Regions from separate parts of the [Ruminococcus] lactaris ATCC 29176 genome, predicted to be linked through region 1. Evidence: predicted binding sites of a transcription regulator. Region 1 holds the regulator's gene; each other region holds the start of a gene.
What was found. Region 1 encodes Rex, which represses fermentation and respiration genes when NADH is low (regulators of the CRP and FNR family bind a similar motif). Its sites were predicted from a motif close to ATTGTTAANTANTTAACAAT; they were not measured.
Positions count from the first base shown of each region.

Region 1 (5,595 bases):
GTATTTCTTCATTTAGTTACACTCCTTTGCTTTCTTCATCGCTACCTGTATTCCATGGATCAGATCCCTTGCGAGAACACTGTAACCACCTTTTTTATCCCTTGCCTCATCTCCACCACAGGCATGCAGAAAAACGCCTGTCACTGCACTTTGAAATCCATCCATTCCCTGTGCGAGAAGTCCGGTGATCACACCCGCAAGCACATCTCCCGAACCGCCTTTTGCCATGGCTGCATTGCCTGCCAGATTAAGGAAGTTCTGCCTGTCTTTCTGGGCAACTATCGTCCTGCTGTCTTTTAAGACACAGATACACGGGGATTCCTCGGTAAACCGGTGAAGTACTTCAAACCGCCGTTCTACAATTTCTGATACAGAGATTCCTGTCAGCCGGGACATTTCTTTCATATGAGGGGTGAGGATCATATTTTTCCCAAGTTTTTTATACAGATCTTTCCTTCCTGCAAGAAGGTTCAGTCCATCTGCATCAATCACGCAGGAACACTTTGCTTTCTCTATTGTATGCAGCAAAATCTTTTCTGATCTACTGCTTTGTCCTAATCCACAGCCGATACAGATGACATCTGCCCACCCGATCAGTTGATCCAGTTTCTCTTCATCATACTCTCTATAGCAGGAAATGATCGCCTCTGGAAGAAGTCCCTGAAGTACCTGCCTGTTCTCTTCTGCTGTATAGATCTGGACAAGTCCGGCACCAACCGTATACGCTGCTGTAGCTGAAAGATAAGCTGCTCCTGCCATTCCCGGACTGCCGGTGATCATAAGGACTCTGCCAAAACTGCCCTTATGCGAATCCTCTTTTCTTTCCGGCAGCAGATTTCCCAGCTCCTTTTTATCATAGGTCATGCAGACACTTTTCTGTTCAAAAAAGTACTCGGGATCAATCCCGATCGTTACCGGAACAACCTCTCCCGCACAGATCTGTCCCGGATACAAAGCACAGCCACGCTTCTGACATGCCATAGATACTGTCAGTTCCGCCTGAAATGCAATACCAAGCACCTTTCCTGTAGCAGAACAGATTCCTGATGGAATATCCACTGCAACCTTCTGTGCCGTCTGCCGGTTCATCCATCCGATCACATCTCTGTAGTGTCCTGCAACTTCTCTGCACAGACCAACGCCAAAAATTGCATCAATGATCACAGTATACTCTTTCTCGGGGATTTCTGTAAACAAATTAATCCCGAGATTTTTGTCGATCTGAGCCTGCAATCTGCATTCTTCCGTCATAGAGCTTTCTCTTCCCGTAAAAAGCACATCCACATGGCAGCCCTTTTCAGCCAGAAGTCTTGCCACAGCAAATCCATCTCCGCCATTATTTCCACTGCCGCATACGATCAGTGGTCGCCTTAAATCCTTTTTCTTTTCTTCCAGTACTTCAACAATTTTTAATGCTGCCCTCTCCATAAGAACCACAGAAGGTACACCGATCTGCTGGATCGTATACTGATCTGCTTTCTTCATCTGTTCTCCGTCCGGTAAATATCTCATGAGCAGTCCCCTTTCTTTTAAAGACAAACTGCTGCGGACCGGTCCAGCTATGACCATACCCGCAGCAGTCCTCTGCTATTTTTGAATTTCATTGTGCTGGCTGATATTATAAGACAATTTCATCAGACTGTCAGCAAGATGTACACTCTCCACAATGACATCCTTGGGAAGTGTAAGATCCGTATGTGCAAAATTCCAAATGGCCTTGATCCCATTCGCTACCAGGACATCCGCTACTTCCTCCGCTTTTGACTTGGGAAGTGTAAGAGCTGCAATCTCAATATCATTTTCCTGCAGGTATCCTTCCAGTTCATCCAGCATTCTGACAGGGATTCCCCGGATCGTCACTCCCTCAAGACGCGGATTCACATCAAATAAACTTTTTAAAATAAATCCATTCCGTTCAAATGATGCATAATTTGCCAGTGCCTGTCCAAGATTACCGGCACCGATAATAATAAAGTTATGATCCTTATCCAGTCCCAGTATCTTTCCAATCTCCGTATAAAGGTACTTTACATTATATCCATATCCCTGCTGTCCAAATCCACCGAAATTGTTCAGATCCTGCCGGATCTGGGATGCTGTTACCTGCATCTTTTTACTCAGGTCATTGGATGAGATCCTCTCTACACCCGCTTCAAGCAGGTCTCCCAAATATCTATAATATCTTGGAAGCCTGGAAATTACGGCACGTGATATTTTTCTTTGTTCCACTTCCATTGCCCTCCACATCATAATCTACCCAACATTATATAGAATAGTTAAACTTCTGTCAAACTTTACTTTCCTACTTCTTGTATTTTCGGCTATTTTCGATATAATAGATACTTGGAGTTTTATAATAATGAAGAGCCATTTTAAAATAAGAACTATGATATAAGGAGTTTATTGATTATGATTTTAGCCTGTCACAATCTGAATAAAGCATTCGGCGAACATACCATTGTCTGCGACGGTTCTTTTCATATTGAAGACCGGGAGAAGGCAGCTCTTGTCGGGATCAATGGTGCCGGGAAATCTACGATTCTGAAAATGATCATCGGGGAGGAACCCCTGGACGGTGGCGATGTTATTCTTGCCAAAGGGAAGACTCTCGGTTATCTTGCACAGCGTCAGGATCTGACATCCGGCAATACAATCTATGAGGAAGTAAAAAGTGCAAAAGCCGATATCTTTGCAATGGAAGCCCAGCTTCGTTCCATCGAGCAGGAACTGAAATCCTTAACCGGGGAAGATCTGAAAAACCGGCTGGATACATACAACCGGCTTCAGTCTGAATATGAGGCCAAAAATGGCTATGCCTGTGAAAGTGAAATCACTGGTGTCCTGAAGGGGCTTGGATTTACAGAGGATGATTTTTCCAAGCAGACCGATACCCTCTCAGGAGGTCAGAAGACACGAGTCTCTCTTGGAAAACTGCTTCTGACAAGCCCTGATATCCTCTTACTGGACGAGCCGACCAACCATCTGGATCTTAGTTCCATTGCATGGTTGGAAACGTATCTTTTAAATTATTCAGGAGCCGTATTGATTGTTTCCCATGACCGGTATTTTCTGAACCGTGTCGTAACAAAAGTCATTGAGGTCGATCAGGCTCATATTCGTATGTATATGGGAAACTACAAAGCCTATGCAGCGAAAAAGCAACAGATCCGTGATGCCCGCCTGAAAGAATACATGAACCAGCAGCGTGAAATAAAGCATCAGCAGGCAGTCATCGAGAAACTTCGTTCTTTCAACCGGGAGAAATCCATCAAGCGGGCTGAAAGCCGGGAAAAAATGTTGGACCGTATCACTCCTGTTGAAAAGCCCGTTGAAAGCGTCCGCGAAATGCACTTTTCTCTTGAGCCGTCCTGTATCAGCGGATCGGACGTCCTGACAGTTGAACATCTGTCCAAACGCTTTGACAGCCAGCAACTTTTTCAGGATATCAGCTTTGAGATCCATCGCGGGGAACACGTTGCCATCATTGGTGATAATGGTACAGGAAAAACTACCCTGTTAAAAATTATCAACCAAGTAGTCTCTGCAGACGAGGGATCTTTCACGCTTGGATCAAAAGTCAAAATCGGATATTACGATCAGGAACATCACGTCCTTCATGATGAAAAGACGATTTTCGATGAAATTTCCGATGACTACCCATCCCTGACTCATACGCAGATCCGCAATACACTTGCTGCATTTCAGTTTACCGGGGAGGAAGTCTTTAAACAAATCCGTACACTCAGCGGTGGCGAAAAAGGACGTGTATCCCTCGCAAAGCTGATGCTGTCCGAGGCAAATTTCCTGATTCTCGATGAACCTACCAACCATCTGGATATTACCTCCAAGGAAATCCTGGAAGAAGCCCTGAACAACTACAGCGGAACGGTTCTTTATGTCTCCCATGACCGGTATTTTATTAATCAGACCTGTTCCCGCATTTTGGAGCTTGTCAATCAGACTTTTGTAAATTATATCGGAAACTATGACTACTATCTTGAAAAGAAAGAAGAACTGACCCGGGCATACGCATCTGCCCCTGCCGTATCTGCCGGTATTGCTCCCTCGGAATCTTCTTCCGACAATCAGACAGAATCCAAATTGAGCTGGCAGGAGCAGAAAGAGCAGCAGGCAAAAGAGCGGAAACGCAAAAACGATCTGAAAAAGACAGAAGAAGAAATTGCAAAGCTGGAAGAACGAAATACCGTAATCGATGAAGAACTGACAAAAGAAGAAATTTACTCCAACTCCATCGAATGTCAGAAACTTTCTACCGAGCGGGCTGAAAATGAGGAAAAGCTGGAAGCCTTGTACGAGCGGTGGGAAGAGTTGGCGGAGGACGTGTAATAAATTTGTATTTGTTGGGGTGAAAATGATTCGGTATCAGGAAGGCTTTTTGACAGAAGAGCGTCCATATCCGCCCTTGCTGTTGCATCGCAGTGCAGGACCCGCTTTACCTCAGCCCGTTGACAACTTGTAACAGGAATGTGGAAACACTCGTGCAGAGGCACTCCTGTTTACGTTCCTTAACAAGTTGGGCAAAGTGTCTTCGGAACGCTCCTTGTCAATGCACTGCTCACGCAACAGCAAGGGTGGATATTAGGCTTTTCAAATCAGAAAATTTTCCCTCATACCAGAACATTTTCTCCCAACAAAGACGAAATTCCAATAAGAAATAAAGAGCCGGATGGCTATCGACGAAGATAAATGCTCCATCAAATAGTAAATACAATATTTACGAGATGCCAGGGTCAAAAGGTCTAAGCCCACATGAGCTTGCTCATAGGTGGGTGAAAGACCTTAGGCTCCGCCCCGATATGAGCATAAAAGTGGGATGATAATCCCACGATATGCGAATATTGGGTAGGATTGTGGAAGTGCGTAGCACGGAGCAATCCGTAGGCATCAAAGTCGGGGGCTTTTGCCCCCGACATCTTTACGATCGAGTATCTTAGTCAATAGCCATCCGGCTTTTTTCTATTCTTTTTAAATTTGCATTGTTGAGTGACTACGCTGTGGAGTCAGAAAAAAACTTCTTACTGTGACTACCAGCGGAAAGCAGGGTATTCCTGAGCAGGTGCATTAGCAGGGAGCGTTCCGAAGACACTTTGCAGCGTTTGTTAGAGAAAGTAAATCGAGTGCCATTGCACGAAGATTTCCACTTTCGAGTTACAAACGGTCAACGGGCTGAGGTAAAGCGGGCCTGCACCGCGAAGGAATGTCCCTGCTTTCCGCGTCCGCTTCGCCACAAAGAAGCTTTCTGATTTACAAGCGTATCACCCCAACAACTACAAATTTTCTACCTTAATCTCCCGCTCTCATATCTGCTCTTCATCTGCAGAAACCGAACCAGCCCTGCATACCGTTCTTCCAAAGATTCTTCACGTTCTGCATATTCCAGACTTTCTGCAGCCGCCGTCAGAAATCGTTCGCTCAGTACAAGCCTGTGCTTTTTCAGATATTCCAGTTTTTCTTCATTTTTTTCAAGATCCAGAAATTCCAGAATCATCGTCATATCATCCTGCAGTGCCTCGGATTCACAAATCGGAGCAACTTCTTCTATCTTTTCAAAACGATATTTCTGTCCCCACTCAT
Region 1 covers NZ_CP102292.1:1,409,292-1,414,886, forward strand. Annotated here, with positions in the region: gene alr (alanine racemase) at 1-12, opposite strand, end outside; gene NQ541_RS06690 (bifunctional ADP-dependent NAD(P)H-hydrate dehydratase/NAD(P)H-hydrate epimerase) at 13-1,512, opposite strand; gene NQ541_RS06695 (redox-sensing transcriptional repressor Rex) at 1,588-2,229, opposite strand; gene abc-f (ribosomal protection-like ABC-F family protein) at 2,410-4,347, shown strand; gene NQ541_RS06705 (DUF1653 domain-containing protein) at 5,300-5,595, opposite strand, start outside.

Region 2 (5,595 bases), 170 kb from region 1:
CTGGAAGTTCGTGCAAATACAGAACCATTCCGCCTTTTAATGAACCAAAAAGAGGATATTTCGATTCGATACTATCTGACAGACAAGGTCCATGCACCTGTCAGGGAGAATACCCGTCTTGGGATTATGAAGTGTTATCTTGGAGATGAAGTAATCCGGGAATTTCCTCTTGTCGCAACGAAAACCATTGCGAAACGTACTTTGAAAACCTGTTTTGATTATGCTATATTAAAATATATCAATAAAACTGATTAAATTCACCACTGGAATATATCTGAAAGCTATGATACTATAGGTGAAGACAAAAAAGAGCAACTAAATTGATGAAATATAAGGAGTGTACGACTATGGAAAACTGGAAAAAATACGAAAAGACTTATTTTATGCCGCCAGAGCCATGTTATGACTGGGTAAAAAAAGATTCTATTGATAAAGCACCGATCTGGTGCAGTGTGGATCTGCGGGATGGAAACCAGGCACTGATCGAACCAATGAGCCTGGATGAAAAACTGGAGTTTTTCCAGCTCCTCGTAGATGTTGGATTTAAAATGATCGAGGTAGGATTTCCTGCAGCATCTGAGACAGAGTATCAGTTTCTTAGAACATTGATCGAGCAGAATATGATTCCTGATGACGTTACGATTCAGGTTCTGACTCAGGCAAGAGAACATATCATCAAAAAAACTTTTGAAGCTGTAAAGGGTGCTCCACATGCGATCATCCATGTATACAATTCAACTTCTGTAGCACAGCGTGAACAGGTATTCCGCAAAGATAAAGAGCAAATTAAGCAGATTGCCATTGATGGAGCTACATTATTAAAGAAGCTTGCCGAGGAAACAGAAGGAAACTTCACTTTCCAGTACAGTCCGGAAAGTTTCCAGGGAACAGAAGTTGACTATGCATTGGATGTCTGCAACGCTGTCCTTGATATATGGCAGCCAACTGCTGACAACAAAGCGATCATCAATCTTCCTACAACGGTAGAAAATGCAATGCCGCATGTATTTGCCAGTCAGGTAGAGTATTTCAACAAACATTTATTACACCGCGAAAACGTAATCCTTTCCCTTCATCCACATAATGACAGAGGATCAGGTGTATCAGATGCAGAACTTGGAATCCTTGCCGGAGCAGATAAGATTGAGGGAACATTGTTTGGAAACGGTGAGAGAACCGGAAACGTAGATATCATTACTCTTGCCATGAACATGTTCTCACAGGGAGTAAATCCAAATCTTGATTTTTCCAATATGAGTGAGATCTGCGAAGTATATGAGCGTGTTACAAGAATGAAAGTTTCTCCTCGTCAGCCATATGCAGGTGACCTTGTATTTACTGCGTTCTCAGGTTCCCATCAGGATGCGATTGCAAAGGGCATGGCATGGAGAGAAGAACATGACTGCAAGACATGGACAGTTCCATATCTTCCGATTGACCCACAGGATGTTGGAAGAAGATATGATTCGGATGTTATCCGTATCAACAGCCAGTCAGGAAAAGGTGGCGTAAACTATATTCTGAAGCAGAGCTTTGGTATCAGCCTGCCGGAGAAGATGAGAGAAGAAGTCGGATACATGGTAAAAGATGTTTCTGACAAGGCTCATCAGGAACTGACACCGGATGTTGTATATCGTATTTTTGAGGATCATTATATCAGTGCAAAACCAATCTTCAGTGTGGACGAATGCCACTTTAAGCAGGAAGATGGTATCGTAGCAGAAGCAACGATCCATCAGAATGACAATAACCACAAGATCACAGGTGTTGGAAACGGACGCCTGGATGCAGTAAGCAATGCGATCAAGCATTACTTTGGCATCAGTTACGAACTTGCTTTTTATGAAGAACATTCTCTTACAAAAGGATCTTCTTCCCGTGCAGTTGCTTACGTTGGTGTTATCTGTAATAAAAAGAAATACTGGGGAGTCGGAATTGATGCCGACATTATTAAAGCATCCATCCAGGCTCTGGTAGTCGCCGTAAATAAATTGCCGGAAATTGCCGAATCCCAGTCCTGCAAAGATGAAAGACTTTTAGAAATCACCAACTACATCTACGCAAATTATAAAGATGTGACTTTGGATGACCTTTCAGAAAAGTTTTTCCTTTCCAAACCGTATCTCTCTAAATATATTAAAGAGAAATCCGGACTGACTTTCGGGGATATTCTTAAGCAGGTCAGAATGAAAAAGGCACGTGCAATGCTCAAGAGCAGCAGTGCTACTGTAGAAAGCATCGCAGAATCTGTCGGATATCAGAATGTAGAACATTTTAACCGGATCTTTAAGAAGATGTACAATATCACGCCGGTTCAGTATCGGAACAGACATTAATAAATTTGTAGTTGTTGAAGAGAAAATATACAGGCAGCAAGGAGTTTTTTGACAGAAGAGCGTCCATATCCGCACTTGTTGCTGCATCGCAGTGCAGGACCCGCTTTACCTCAGCCCGTTGACAACTTGTAACAGAAACGTGGAAACAGTCGTGCAGTGGCACTCCTGTTTACGTTCCTTAACAAGTTGGGCAAAGTGTCTTCGGAACGCTCCCTGTCAATGCACTGCTCACGCAACAGCAAGTGCGGATATTAGGCTTTTCAAATCAGAAAGCGTTCCTTGCACCGGGACATTTTCTCTCAACAATACGAAATTTCAATAAGAAGTAGAAAGCCGGAAGGTTATCGACTAAGATAAATGATTTGTCAAATAGTAAATACAATATCTACTATCTAATATTTACGAGATGCCAGGGGCAAAAGGTCTAAGCCCACATGAGCTTGTTCATAGGTGGGTGAAAGACCTTAGGACCCGCCCCGATATTCGCATATCGTGGGATGATAATCCCACGATATGCGAATATTGGGTAGGATTGTGGGAGTGCGTAGCACGGAGCAATCCGTAGGCATCAAAGTCGGGGGCTTTTGCCCCCGACATCTTTACGATCGAATATCTTACTCAATAACCATCCGGCTTTTTCTATCTTTTTTAAATTTGTATTGTTGGATGGATACGCTGCGGAGCTAAAAAACTTCTTATCGAGATGGTCAGCGGAAAGCAGGGTGTTCCTGAGCAGGTGCATTAGCAGGGAGCGTTCCGAAGACACTTTGCAGCGTTTGTTAGAGAAAGTAAATCGAGTGCCATTGCACGAAGATTTCCACTTTCGAGTTACAAACGGTCAACGGGCTGAGGTAAAGCGGGCCTGCACCGCGAGGGAATATCTCTGCTTTCCGCGTCCGCTTCGCCACCAAGAATTTGTATGTCTTCTAAGCGTATCACCCCAACAAATACAAATTTTCTATGTGAAAAAATTGTCAGTTTCCGCAAATTTAGAATTGAAATTTGGGGAACGCTAGTATATACTAGAATAGGCAGAAATTTTGGTTTATTTTAAATATTTTATAACTATGGAGGGCTAAAATATGAGCTACAATGCAACAGGAAACTCAGCAAGCAGACGTATTGCCACATTGCTTGATGAGGGAAGCTTTGTTGAAATTGGTGGTGCTGTTACAGCAAGAAGTACCGATTTCAATATGCAGGAGAAGGCGGCTCCTTCAGACGGTGTTATTACCGGATACGGAGTGATCGATGGTAATCTTGTCTATGTATATAGTCAGGATGCTGATGTTCTCGGCGGAGCTATCGGAGAGATGCATGCGAAAAAGATCGCACGGATCTATGATATGGCAATGAAGATGGGAGCACCTGTTATCGGTCTGATCGATTGTGCCGGATTAAGACTTCAGGAAGCAACAGATGCACTTGAGGCATTTGGAAGTCTTTATCAGAAACAGGCACTCGCATCCGGAGTGATTCCGCAGGTAACAGCTATTTTCGGTATGTGCGGAGGCGGACTTGCAATCGTGCCGGGTCTTGCAGACTTCACATTTATGGAAGAAAACGATGGAAAATTATTTGTTAATTCTCCGAATGCACTGGAAGGAAATGAAATTTCCAGATGTAATACAGCCAGTGCCGCTTATCAGAGCAAGACGGCTGGTCTTGTAGATGGTATCGGTACAGAGGCAGAGATTCTCGGACAGATTCGTTCACTTGTATGCATGATTCCTGCCAATTATGAAGACGATATGTCTTATGAAGAATGTACAGATGATCTGAACCGTGTATGTGCTGATATCGCAAATGCATCAGAAGATACAGCAATCGCACTTGCACAGATTGCTGATAATGGCGTTCTTGTAGAGACAAAGAAAGATTATGCAAAAGAGATGGTTACAGGCTTTATCCGTCTGAATGGACAGACTGTAGGTGTCGTTGCCAACCGTTCCAAAGTATACGGAGCTGATGCTGAGACAGAGGCTGAATTTGATGCTGGACTTACTGTTGACGGATGTGCCAAAGCAGCAGATTTCGTTAATTTCTGTGATGCATTCTCTATCCCGGTTCTGACGCTGACAAATGTAGCAGGCTTTGCTGCAACTGTAGAGTCTGAGAAGAACATGGCCAAGGCTGTTGCCAGACTGACTTATGCATTTGCAAATGCGACTGTTCCGAAAGTAAATGTGATCGTAGGAAAAGCATTTGGAAGTGCTTATGTAGCAATGAACAGCAAATCAGTTGGTGCTGATCTTGTATATGCATGGCCGACAGCAGAGATCGGTATGATGGATGCAAAACTTGCAGCACAGATTATGTATCCAGATGCTGATGCAGATACTCAGAGTGCAAAAGCAGCAAAATATAAAGAACTGCAGTCCAGTCCGAACGCAGCAGCAGCCAGAGGATATGTTGATGCCATCATCGAACCTGCAGACACCAGAAAATATGTGATCGGTGCATTTGAAATGCTGTTCACAAAAAGAGAGAATCGTCCGGACAAAAAGCACGGTACGGTTTAGTGAGGTGAGGCGAAGTGAAGAAAAAAATCAGTTTATTAGGACTTATCCTCATTCTCGTCCTTAGCTTTACGGGATGTGGTAAGTCTGAGACGACAGAGTATGATCAGACGACAATGGAGCAGTATGCAGATACAATCATCAGTGCATTCAGTTCTATGTCTGAAGAAGATATGGATTATTACGAGAATCTGAGAGATCTGAATCTTGATATTACTCTTTTACAGGCACAGTTACCGATCGATGGATCGGATTTCCTGACTATGATCGAAAGCTGGAAGGCTTCTCAGGAAGAATGTGGCGCTTATATTGAGCATGGTGACTGGACAATGAAAGTCAGCCATGATGGTGCAACACTTTCATCCGAAGGTAAATTTGAGGACAGAGATGCTGAGATTGCTTTCACATTCAATGAGAAGAGCGATATGGAGAGCATGACAGTATCCGCACATTATACAACAGGAGAAATCCTTAAAAAAGCCGGATTAAATACAATCCTTGGAATGGGAACTGTATTTGTTGTATTGATTTTCATTTCATTTATTATCTATCTGCTTGGATTCATTCCGAAGCTTCAGAAGAAGCTTTCCGGTAAAGGAAAAGCTGCAGAAGAGAAGAAGGAAACACCTGTACAGGCAGCTCCGGCACCTGCAGTATCTGCACCACAGGCAGCAGGTACGGATGACGGCGAACTTGCAGCAGTTATTGCAGCAGCAATCGCAGCTTCAGAAGGAACTTCT
Region 2 covers NZ_CP102292.1:1,236,743-1,242,337, reverse strand. Annotated here, with positions in the region: gene NQ541_RS05810 (D-alanyl-D-alanine carboxypeptidase family protein) at 1-255, shown strand, start outside; gene NQ541_RS05805 (2-isopropylmalate synthase) at 348-2,336, shown strand; gene NQ541_RS05800 (acyl-CoA carboxylase subunit beta) at 3,419-4,858, shown strand; gene NQ541_RS05795 (OadG family transporter subunit) at 4,873-5,595, shown strand, end outside.
Region 2: a site for Rex is predicted at 3,296-3,315, ahead of NQ541_RS05800 (acyl-CoA carboxylase subunit beta). Genes of this name have one in related genera too.

Region 3 (5,595 bases), 990 kb from region 1:
CCCGTTCATCCAGATCAGCGAACAACGCCTGCACTTTATCCAGACTGCGGGATTCCCGATCGACCAGACCAAAAATATCCTCTGTCGGAATACGGGTTGTTCTTATATATTCCCACATATTCGGATTATGATGATACCGTTCCACATGAAGCATCTTTTCTGCCTCCGCATATCCCTGACCATCAAAATATACCTCTTGTAGGGTATCATATTTCGCACAGATTTCCAATATCTTTTTCGCCTTATCCCGACTCAGAAGCTGCTCCATAAGAACGCTCCCATCCTGCGTACGGACAATCCTTGCTCCATTCGATGTCAGTGCATAATCCATTCCCGGAAAACTTTTCAGGAACTCCGGCACTCCCATCCACGGGCGTCCTGTTGCAACAAGAACTGTAACGCCCTGACGGATTGCCTCTTCCATCACCTGCCTTGTATAAGGTGTCAGCTCCTTTTTATCATTCAATAATGTACCATCCAGATCAAGTCCGATCATCTTAATCTTTTGCATGCTTTTCTGCTCCTCCTGATTTATTATAACTCTATTTATTACGAAACTTTTAAATATATTAAGTATATCTTGTAAATTATTTCTAAAATAATTCTAACAGAGTTTGCCTTATAACGCAATTTATTGTATAATAGGTACTCGACAAATTAAATGATGCCAGGGTCAAAAGGTCTAAGCCCACATGAGCTTGCTCATAGGTGGGTGAAAGACCTTAGAACCCGCCCCGATATGAGCATAAAAGTGGGATGATAATCCCACGATATGCGAATATTGGGTAGGATTGTGGGAGTTCGTAGCACGGAGCAATCCGTAGGCATCAAAGTCGGGGGCTTTTGCCCCCGACATCATTAAATGTCGTTATATAGAAAGGATTCGAGATTATGGAAATCTACAAAAATCGCAGGATGCTTACGGGAGCTGCTCTCCTTTGCACCTTTGCATTAACTCTTTCTGTTCTTCCGGTTCATGCCACAGACAGTATTGAGAGTCTGGAAAGCCAAACCTCCGCCCTTGAAAATGAACTTGCAGGGATCAACCAGGATATTCTGGATTTGAGCAACCAGATTTCTGATACTGAGATGCAGATTGAGATCCTCAACAGCAGTATAGACAAGACGCAGGACGATCTGCTTGATGCCGAGGAAAAAGAGAATAAGCAGTATGAAGATATGAAGACCCGTATCAAATATATGTATGAGAACGGGAATGCATCACTTCTGGAGATGCTTTTTTCAGCCAAAAATATGACTGACTTTCTGAACAAAGCTGATTTTATTGAAAATCTCAGTGATTACGACCGTCAGGCTCTGACCCAGCTTCAGGATATCCACCAGGAGATCGCAGATCAGAAGGAAGATCTGGAAAACCAGCAGGCTTCCATGCAGTCTCTGAGTGAACAGTTAAAATCCAAGCAGACAGAGCTTCAGGCAAAAGCAGTGGCTACTTCTACCGACCTGGACACTGTCAATGCCAAACTGAAAAAGGCAAAAGAGGAAGAGGCAGCACGTCTCGCTGAAGAAGCACGCCAGAGAGCTGCTGCAGAGGCAGCAGCTAAAAAGGACAATGCCGGACAGGTAGACGGTACCGGCGGCGGTACGATTACGACCGATGGTACGACGGTTTCTGCGGATGATCTTACTTTACTTGCAGCGATTATCCAATGTGAGGCTCATTATAATTATGAATCCATGCTCGCAGTTGCAACCGTGATCATGAACCGTGTGGAAAGCAGTCGTTTCCCGAACAGTATTTCCGGTGTTGTCTATGCAAACGGACAGTTTGCACCGGTATGGACAGGCAGCCTGAAGCGTGTACTTTCCCAGGGCCCTGGCACTCTTTCCAGACAGGTTGCCCAGGATGCCATCAATGGTTCAAGACTGGCAGCCGTATCGGATTGTTACTTTTTCCTTTACGCACCATCTACCAGCAGATCCGGTGTCGTTATTGGTGACAATGTCTTCTTTACAAGCTGGTAATAAATAAAAGAACCGGAATCAGTCCCGACTCCCAATCGTTAGACCTCAGGTCTGACTTTCAGGAGCGGTTCAAATCCCGGTTCTTTTTTAGAAGGATAAAATGTAATGACAAAAATAATTCTATTTCAATCATCTGATCTCAGTAATCTCAGTGATCTCTGCTTTCTGAGCTGACCTTTCTGGTCCAATCTCAACAATCTGATTCTACTGATAATCTATAACGTCGATCCATTTCATAAGGAAATCTTTTTCCAGTTCATTATCTTTTGAAAGCTGTGCTGCCGCTACGATTGGGAGCCACTGCTGTACATACTGCTTTGCTGTATCACTCTTCTTGCAGAATGTATTAAGATACAGATCTGCAACTTCCTGATCTTTCAATGCAAATAAGAGATAAGTCATCGCTGCATCTGCACTTGCATTTCCCTGTGTAGCATGTGCCCAGTCAACAACTGTCATCTTTCCATTCTTTCCTACGATTACGTTACTCGGATTGAAATCACCGTGGCAGATCTTATTATGCTTCGGCATACTCTCAAGACGTGTCATCAGTTCATAACGGGTTGTAGCATCCAGGTCTTTCAGTCCGTTAATCTGACGTGCCAGTTTATCTTTCATGCCCTTCAGCAACGGAGAGTGCTTGCTCTGTACTTCGAGCTGCAATGCTACAAAATCATCCATATATTTTGCAAGATTCTTCTTATCGGATTCCATCATTTCTTCCAGTGTCTTGCCTTCTTTATATTCAATCACGATTGCCCATTTACCATCGATCTGGGATACTTCTTTTACCTTTGGAATATCCAGTCCTGCCTCTTCCACACGTGCTGTATTCAATGCCTCATTAAATACATCTGACTTTGGATGAGTCTCTGCAAATACTTTTACGATACTGTCGTCACACTTATATACTGTCTTATATGGACGCTTTACGATGATATTTTTTTCTTCTAATTTCATGATGTAGCCCTCCTTGTTGTTCGTCAGCTTTTTGCTGCTTTCCTTTTGATGACCACATTATAACCTATAAATTTTTAAAATGTAACCCCTCCAGGACAACTTTGTGCAGTTTTTAACGATTTTTTTCTTCTCTTTTATATTGTTATTTTTTTAACATATCATTATTATTGTTTTACCTTTATACAAACTGCAGACATATTGGATTTTTCTTATTACTGCCAAAAGAGCCACTGTGTATCTTTTTGTATAGCCAATAACAAAAACAACGGTATATCTTGCATTTTCTGCTGGATATACCGTTGCGGGATTTAATTCATTCTATTCAATTCTGACAGTTCTTTTGGAATGTGCTAATGACGTCTGACGTCATCTTATTTTCCATAGTAGCACTTCAGATACAGATCTTTAATCTCCTGAATGAGTGGGTATCTTGGGTTAGCACCTGTACACTGATCGTTGAATGCCTGCTCTGACATCTCATCCAGTGTATCAAGGAAGTACTTCTCATCAATACCGTAATCTTTGATTGTCTTCTTGATTCCGATGATTTCTTTAAGTTCTTCAAGTTTTGCGATGAAGTTCTCAAATACTTCTTTATCATCTTTACCTGTGCATCCTGCGAAACGTCCGAGTTCTGCGTATCTTGCAAGTGCATGTGGGTACTGATACTGTGAGAATGTTCCCATCTTTGTCGGAACTTCTGCTGCGTTGTATCTCATAACCTCTGTCAGGATTACTGCGTTAGCAACACCGTGTGGCAGGTGGTGGAAAGCACCAAGCTTATGAGCCATAGAGTGGTTAACACCAAGGAATGCATTTGCGAATGCCATACCAGCCATACAGGAAGCGTTTGCCATTTCTTCACGAGCCTTCGGATCGTTTGCTCCGTTCTCGTATGCAGATGGAAGGTTCTCGAATACAAGCTTAACAGCCTTCATAGCAAGACCATCTGTGTAATCTGTAGCCATAATAGATACATATGCCTCGATTGCATGTGTCATAACGTCGATACCTGAAGCACTTGTCAGTCCTTTCGGCTGTGTCATCATGTTGTCTACGTCTACGATTGCCATGTTTGGAAGCAGAGCGTAGTCAGCGATTGGCCATTTAACACCTGTGTCAGCGTCTGTGATGATTGCGAATGGTGTTACCTCAGAACCTGTTCCTGAAGATGTTGGGATAGCTACGAAGTAAGCTTTCTCTCCCATCTTAGGGAATGTAAATACTCTCTTACGGATGTCCATGAAGTCCATAGCCATATCTTCAAAGTTTGCTTCTGGATGCTCATACATGATCCACATGATCTTACCAGCGTCCATTGCAGATCCACCACCAAGAGCGATGATTGTATCTGGCTCGAACTGTCTCATCTGATCAACACCCTTACGAGCACACTGAAGTGTCGGGTCTGGAGCAACCTCAAAGAAGCATGTATGCTGGATTCCCATCTCGTCCAGTTTCTTTTCGATCGGAGCTACATATCCATTCTTGTACAGGAAAGAGTCTGTTACGATGAATGCTTTCTTCTTGTGCATTACTGTACCAAGTTCATCCAGTGCAACCGGCATAGAACCTTTCTTAAAGTATACCTTTTCAGGTGTTCTGAACCACAGCATATTCTCTCTCCTCTCAGCTACTGTCTTGATATTAAGAAGATGTTTCACTCCTACGTTCTCGGAAACTGAGTTTCCACCCCAAGAACCGCATCCAAGTGTCAGAGACGGAGCCATCTTGAAGTTGTAAAGATCTCCGATTCCACCGTGAGAAGAAGGTGTATTGATCAGAACACGGCAAGTCTTCATTGCTGCTGCATGCTTAGCGATCTTCTCTGTCTCAGCCGGATGAACATAAAGAGATGATGTATGTCCGTATCCACCGTCTGCTACAAGCTGAGCTGCTTTCTCAAGTGCCTCATCAAATGTCTTAGCTTTATACATACCAAGTACCGGAGATAATTTTTCATGTGCAAACTCTTCTGAGATATCTACAGACTCAACTTCACCGATAAGGATCTTTGTCTCCTTCGGAACATCTACGCCAGCCATCTTAGCGATCTCGTAAGCTGACTTTCCAGGGATCTTGCTGTTCAATGCACCGTTGATGATGATTGTCTTCCGAACTTTGTCAAGCTCCTCACCTGGTTTCAGGAAGTAGCATCCTCTGTACTGGAATTCTTTCTTAGCTTCCTCATATACGCTTTCAAGAACAGTTACGGACTGCTCTGAAGCACAGATCATACCATTATCAAATGTCTTAGAATGAATGATAGAGTTTACTGCCATTCTTACATCTGCTGTATCGTCGATGATAACCGGTGTATTACCAGCTCCAACTCCGAGTGCCGGTTTTCCTGAAGAGTAAGCTGCTTTAACCATTCCAGGACCACCTGTTGCAAGGATGATATCAGCATCTCTCATTACTGTATTTGTCAGTTCCAGTGACGGAGCATCGATCCATCCGATGATTCCTTCCGGAGCTCCGGCTTTCACTGCTGCATCCAGAACAACCTTAGCTGCTGCAATTGTAGATGCCTTTGCAGCCGGATGTGGGCTGATGATGATTGCATTTCTTGTCTTTAAGCAGATCAGAGTCTTAAAGATTGCTGTTGATGTCGGGTTTGTTGTCGGGATAACTGCTGCAACAAGTCCG
Region 3 covers NZ_CP102292.1:415,920-421,514, reverse strand. Annotated here, with positions in the region: gene NQ541_RS02115 (Cof-type HAD-IIB family hydrolase) at 1-511, opposite strand, end outside; gene NQ541_RS02110 (cell wall hydrolase) at 892-1,986, shown strand; gene NQ541_RS02105 (aminoglycoside phosphotransferase family protein) at 2,191-2,946, opposite strand; gene adhE (bifunctional acetaldehyde-CoA/alcohol dehydrogenase) at 3,318-5,595, opposite strand, start outside.
Region 3: a site for Rex is predicted at 3,085-3,104, ahead of NQ541_RS02105 (aminoglycoside phosphotransferase family protein). Genes of this name have one in related genera too.

Region 4 (5,595 bases), 910 kb from region 1:
ACAACTCAGTAAAATACATGCTATAATAAAAAGATGTTGGGGTCAAAAGCCCCCAACAATGATGCCAACGGATTGTTTCGTGCTACGCACCCCCACAATCCTACCCGCTATTCGCATATCATGGTGCTTACGCCCCACTTTTATGCTCATATCGGGGCGGGTCTCAAGGTCATTCTACCACCAGTGTGCAAGCTCATGTGGGCTTAGACCTTTTGCCCCTGACATCTTTTATTATTAATAGTATAGAAAGAAAAGAAAGGCAGCAACTGCAATGGAGAATATTTTCCCGGGAAATGCATTCCGGGTTGGTGGAGACGAATTTGTAATTATTGAGACGGGGATTGTTAAGGCACAGTTTTTTCAAAAATTAGATGAGCTTCGCAGGGAAATGGAAAAAAGAAAAGAGAACTTTTCTATTGGTGTTTTATGGAGAGAGAATGAAAATGACATAGTTACCATGTTAAAAGAGGCAGATAATATCATGTATACTGAGAAGAAAAAATATCATTTAGAAAATAAGGAATTGTAGAATATGATCAACAGAGAAGATATGCTGGCATTGACAAGGCGAATGACAGTAAAAAGAACATCCATTACCAGAATTGCAGGAAGTTATATGGATGAAGAAGGATTTAGTGAAGGAACATTTAATACTCATTTTCAGAATCTGAGTCCGGCAGAAAGGGAGAAGAATCTTGCACTGGCAAAAGCAGTTCCTTTTTCTGAAACCAATAAAAATCTGAAAGAATACTGTTTTGAATCTGAAAAAGATCAGAATGGAAAAGCGACAGTGAATCCTATGCGGCAGCTTCTGATAGGGATGAGAAACTGTGGCCTCAAAAATGATGCATTGATGGATACTTTTTATGAAGTGATTGGAGAAAAATATCAGACGGACAGTTCTTATGCAATCTATGTATTTCATGACAGATATGATATTCCTGCAAAGGGAAAAGATCATGAAAGGCTGGGAGAATCAGAAAATGTGTATGAATATCTGATCTGTGTGATTTGTCCGTTAGAAAATGAATATGAACCTGGAGAGCCAGAATGTGGATTCCTTTTTCCTGCATTTTTGGATGGGGGAGCAGCATTAAACTGCGTGGATATTTATCAGAAAAATACAAAAAATCCGCATACAGAGCTGAAAGAATTGCTTGGATGCAGACCAGTGGACAACAGGAGGTGAGGTCATGGGAAAAATGCTTAAAAATGAAGTGGCTAAAAATGAATTGAAAGAAGTGCGGCATTCGGAAGAATGGCATAAATCGGGCGAAAAAGTAAAATACAGACTTGCAGATGCCATGAAATCCTGCATGAAAAAAGCACCGGTGGAGAAAATCACAGTTAAGGAGATCACGGAAGAGTGTGGTGTGACACGGCAGACATTTTACAGAAATTTTCAGGATAAATATGATCTGATCAACTGGTATTTTGATAAGATTTTGATAGAATCATTTGCCCACATGGGAGAAGGAAAGACCGTGTATGAGGCACTGGTAAATAAATTCCATTACATACAGGAAGAAAAGCTGTTTTTCAAAGCAGCATTTAAAAATGATACTCAGAACTGTCTGAGAGATCATGATTTTGAACTGATCAGGGAATTTTATAAAAATCAGATTGAAGAAAAATCAGGAAAAACCATGTCGGAGCATCTGCAATTTCAATTAGAAATGTATTGTCAGGGGTCAATTTATATGACGGTACAATGGGTTTTGGGAGAGATGAAAGAAAGTCCGGAAAATCTTGCACATGCACTGGCACAGTCCATGCCGGAAGAATTGGCAAAAGTATTTCGGGAGCTGGAGATGTTGTGAAATTTGTAGTTGTTGGGGTGAAAATATCGCGACAGCAGGAAGTGTTTCTGACAGAAGAGCGTCCATATCCACACTTGTTTGTTGCATCGCAGTGCAGGACCCGCTTTACCTCAGCCCGTTGACAACTTGTAACAGGAACGTGGAAACACTCGTGCAGAGGCACTCCTGTTTACGTTCCTTAACAAGTTGGGCAAAGTGTCTTCGGAACGCTCCTTGTCAATGCACTGCTCACGCAACAGCAAGGGCGGATATTAGGCTTTTCAAATCAGAAAATTTTCCCTCATGCCAGAACATTTTCTTCCAACAAAGACGAAATTCCAATAAGAAATAAAGAGCCGGATGGCTATCAACTAAGATAAATGATCTGTCCAATAGTAAAGATGTCGGGGTCAAAAGCCCCCGACTTTGATGCCTACGGATTGCTCCGTGCTACGCACTCCCACAATCCTACCGAATATTCGCATATCGTGGGATTATCATCCCACTTTTATGCTCATATCGGGGCGGGTCCTAAGGTCTTTCACCCACCTATGAGCAAGCTCATGTGGGCTTAGACCTTTTGACCCTGGCATCTAGTAAATACAATATCTACTGTCTAATATTTACGATCGAATATCTTAGTCAATAGCCATCTGGCTTTTTCTATCCTTTTTAAATTTGCATTGGTGAATGAATACGCTGTGGAGTCGGTATAACTTCTTATTGAGATGGTCAGCGGAAAGCAGGGTGTTCCTGAGCAGGTGCATTAGCAGGAGCGTTCCGAAGACACTTTGCAGCGTTTGTTAGAGAAAGTAAATCGAGTGCCATTGCACGAAGATTTCCACTTTCGAGTTACAAACGGTCAACGGGCTGAGGTAAAGCGGGCCTGCACTGCGAAGGAATATCTCTGATTTCCGCGTCCGCTTCGCCACAAAGAAGCTTTCTGATTTACAAGCGTATCACCCCAACAACTACAAATTTATCGTTCACATAGTATAAAGAAAAAGTGAAAAGTGTAAAAAAATTGTGAAAATGTTACAGATATACTAAATTGTAACTTCCATTTTGAAAAACAAATTGTTAAAATAAAGACATAAAAACCGGACAGGATAGTCTGCCGGAAGAATCTGTTGAAAAAAGGAGAATGATTACAATGGCTAACAGAATTATGTTAAATGAGACATCTTATCATGGAGCAGGTGCGATTCAGGAAATCGCAAATGAAGCAAAGGCAAGAGCATTCAAAAAAGCATTTGTATGTTCTGATCCAGATCTGATTAAATTTGGAGTGACAGGAAAAGTGACAGATGTCCTTGATCATTCAGGACTTGCTTATGAAATTTATTCTGATATTAAAGCAAACCCGACCATCGAGAATGTGCAGCATGGCGTTCAGGCATTTAAAGATGCAGAAGCAGATTATATTATTGCAATCGGTGGAGGATCATCCATGGATACAGCCAAGGCAATTGGTATCATTATTGCAAATCCGGAATTTGAAGATGTAAGAAGTCTGGAAGGTGTTGCACCGACAAAGAACCCTTGCGTTCCGATTATTGCAGTTCCAACAACAGCCGGTACAGCAGCAGAAGTAACGATCAATTACGTTATTACAGACGTAGAGAAAAAGAGAAAATTTGTATGTGTAGATTCACATGATATGCCGGTAATCGCAGTGGTTGACCCGGAAATGATGTCTTCTATGCCAAAAGGACTGACAGCATCTACCGGAATGGATGCCCTGACTCACGCAATCGAAGGATATACAACAAAGGCAGCCTGGGAGATGACTGATATGTTCCATTTGAAAGCAATCGAGATTATTTCCAGGTCTTTAAGAAGTGCTGTTGCCAATGAAAAAGAAGGTCGTGAGGGAATGGCTCTTGGACAGTACATCGCAGGAATGGGATTCTCCAATGTAGGTCTTGGAATCGCACATTCTATGGCCCATACATTAGGAGCAGTTTATGATACTCCACATGGTGTTGCATGTGCTATGATGCTTCCGATCGTTATGGAATATAATGCTGACTGCACAGGTGAAAAATACCGTGAGATCGCAAGAGCCATGGGAGTAAAGGGCGTTGATGAAATGTCTGTGGAAGAATACAGAAAAGCCGCAGTAGATGCAGTTCAGAAACTTTCTGTAGATGTTGGAATCCCGACAAAGCTTGAAGCATTAAAAGAAGAAGATCTGCAGTTCCTTGCAGAGTCAGCTCACGCAGATGCATGTGCACCGGGTAACCCGAAAGATGCGAGCGTTGAAGATCTGAAAGATCTGTTCAGAAAGCTGATGTAATTCAAGATAACTTCAGGAGATATAGGAAAATAGAGTTTCAGTACAAAAGGAACTGATTTCGTAGGTTATTTCGTAAGTAATTGAAAATATATCTTGACATCACCGCACTAAAGTAGTAAAATGTCACCAAATTTAAGAAAAATAAACCGTTGAAGCGGAGATCAAAGTAGTCGTGCACATACAGAGAGTCCGGGAGGCTGAGAGCCGGATTGAAACGCAGTCTGCCAAATGGACCGCTGAGGGTACAGTCAAAGGAATTTATAAAAGAGGTCTGCAAAATTTCAGATTGGATATTGATTTATAATTCTGAGTATTCTGTGACGTGGAGGCATACGTCAGTTGCCGGAGATATGATTGTATCTCGCAAAGTGCATGGAAAATTCCATGAATCAAGGTGGCACCGCGGAAATAAATTAGACTTACCGTCCTTGACAGAGTAGAAATATTCTGTCAGGGACTTTTTTATTTTGTCCCTGCCGGAATAAAATTTCGACATAAAAGGAGGACTACAGATGAATGAGACACTGGAAATGATTCAAAATTATGCTGCATCAGGAAAATATAAAAGAGTTCCGGTCAGCAGAGAACTCTATGCTGATGCATTTACACCGATCAGCGTTATGAGAACCCTTCGGGCGGCCAGCAGACACTGCTATCTGCTGGAAAGTGCGGAGGACCGACAACAGTGGGGAAGGTATTCCTTCCTGGGCTATGCACCGACAATGGAAATTACGTGTATGGATGGAAAAGTAGTCATCCTTGAAGGAAATGAAGAGGATGAGAAGATAAAAAGAGAAGTCCAGACGGATCATCCGGGGAAAATTCTCCGGGAGATTTTAAAAGACTATAAAAGCCCGGTTGTTCCCGGATTACCGCCATATACAGGTGGTCTGGTGGGATATTTTTCATATGATTACATCAAATATGGGGAACCATCACTGAAACCGATTTTAAATGGAGCGTCAGAAAATGATTTCCGGGATGCGGATCTGATGTTATTTGACAGGGTTATCGTCTTTGATAACTACAGACAGAAGCTGATCCTGATCACCGGAGTCCGGCTGGATGGAGACCTGGAAGAAAATTACGAAAATGCACAAAGAGAACTGGAAGAAATGGAGCGACTGATCCGCAGTGGTGCAAAGGCAGTATTTAAACCGTTGAAACTGGAAGAAGAATTTCAGCCGGGAGCAGAAAAAGCAGAGTATTGCAGAATGGTGGAAAAAGCAAAAGAATATATCCGGGAAGGTGATATTTTCCAGGTGGTTCTTTCTAATCCACTTACGGCAAAGGCAAAAGGAAGTCTTTTTGATACTTACCGGGTACTGCGGACATCGAATCCGTCACCTTATATGTTCTACTTCTCAAGTGACGATATCGAAGTGGCAGGAGCTTCGCCGGAAACGCTTGCGAAGCTTGAAAATGGAACGGTCTGCACCTTCCCGCTGGCAGGAACAAGACCCCGTGGAAAGACGGAGGAGGAAGATCAGAGGCTGG
Region 4 covers NZ_CP102292.1:503,369-508,963, forward strand. Annotated here, with positions in the region: gene NQ541_RS02500 (diguanylate cyclase domain-containing protein) at 272-529, shown strand; gene NQ541_RS02505 (DUF4317 family protein) at 533-1,189, shown strand; gene NQ541_RS02510 (TetR/AcrR family transcriptional regulator C-terminal domain-containing protein) at 1,203-1,820, shown strand; gene fucO (lactaldehyde reductase) at 2,953-4,098, shown strand; gene trpE (anthranilate synthase component I) at 4,611-5,595, shown strand, end outside.
Region 4: a site for Rex is predicted at 2,876-2,895, ahead of fucO (lactaldehyde reductase). Genes of this name have one in related genera too.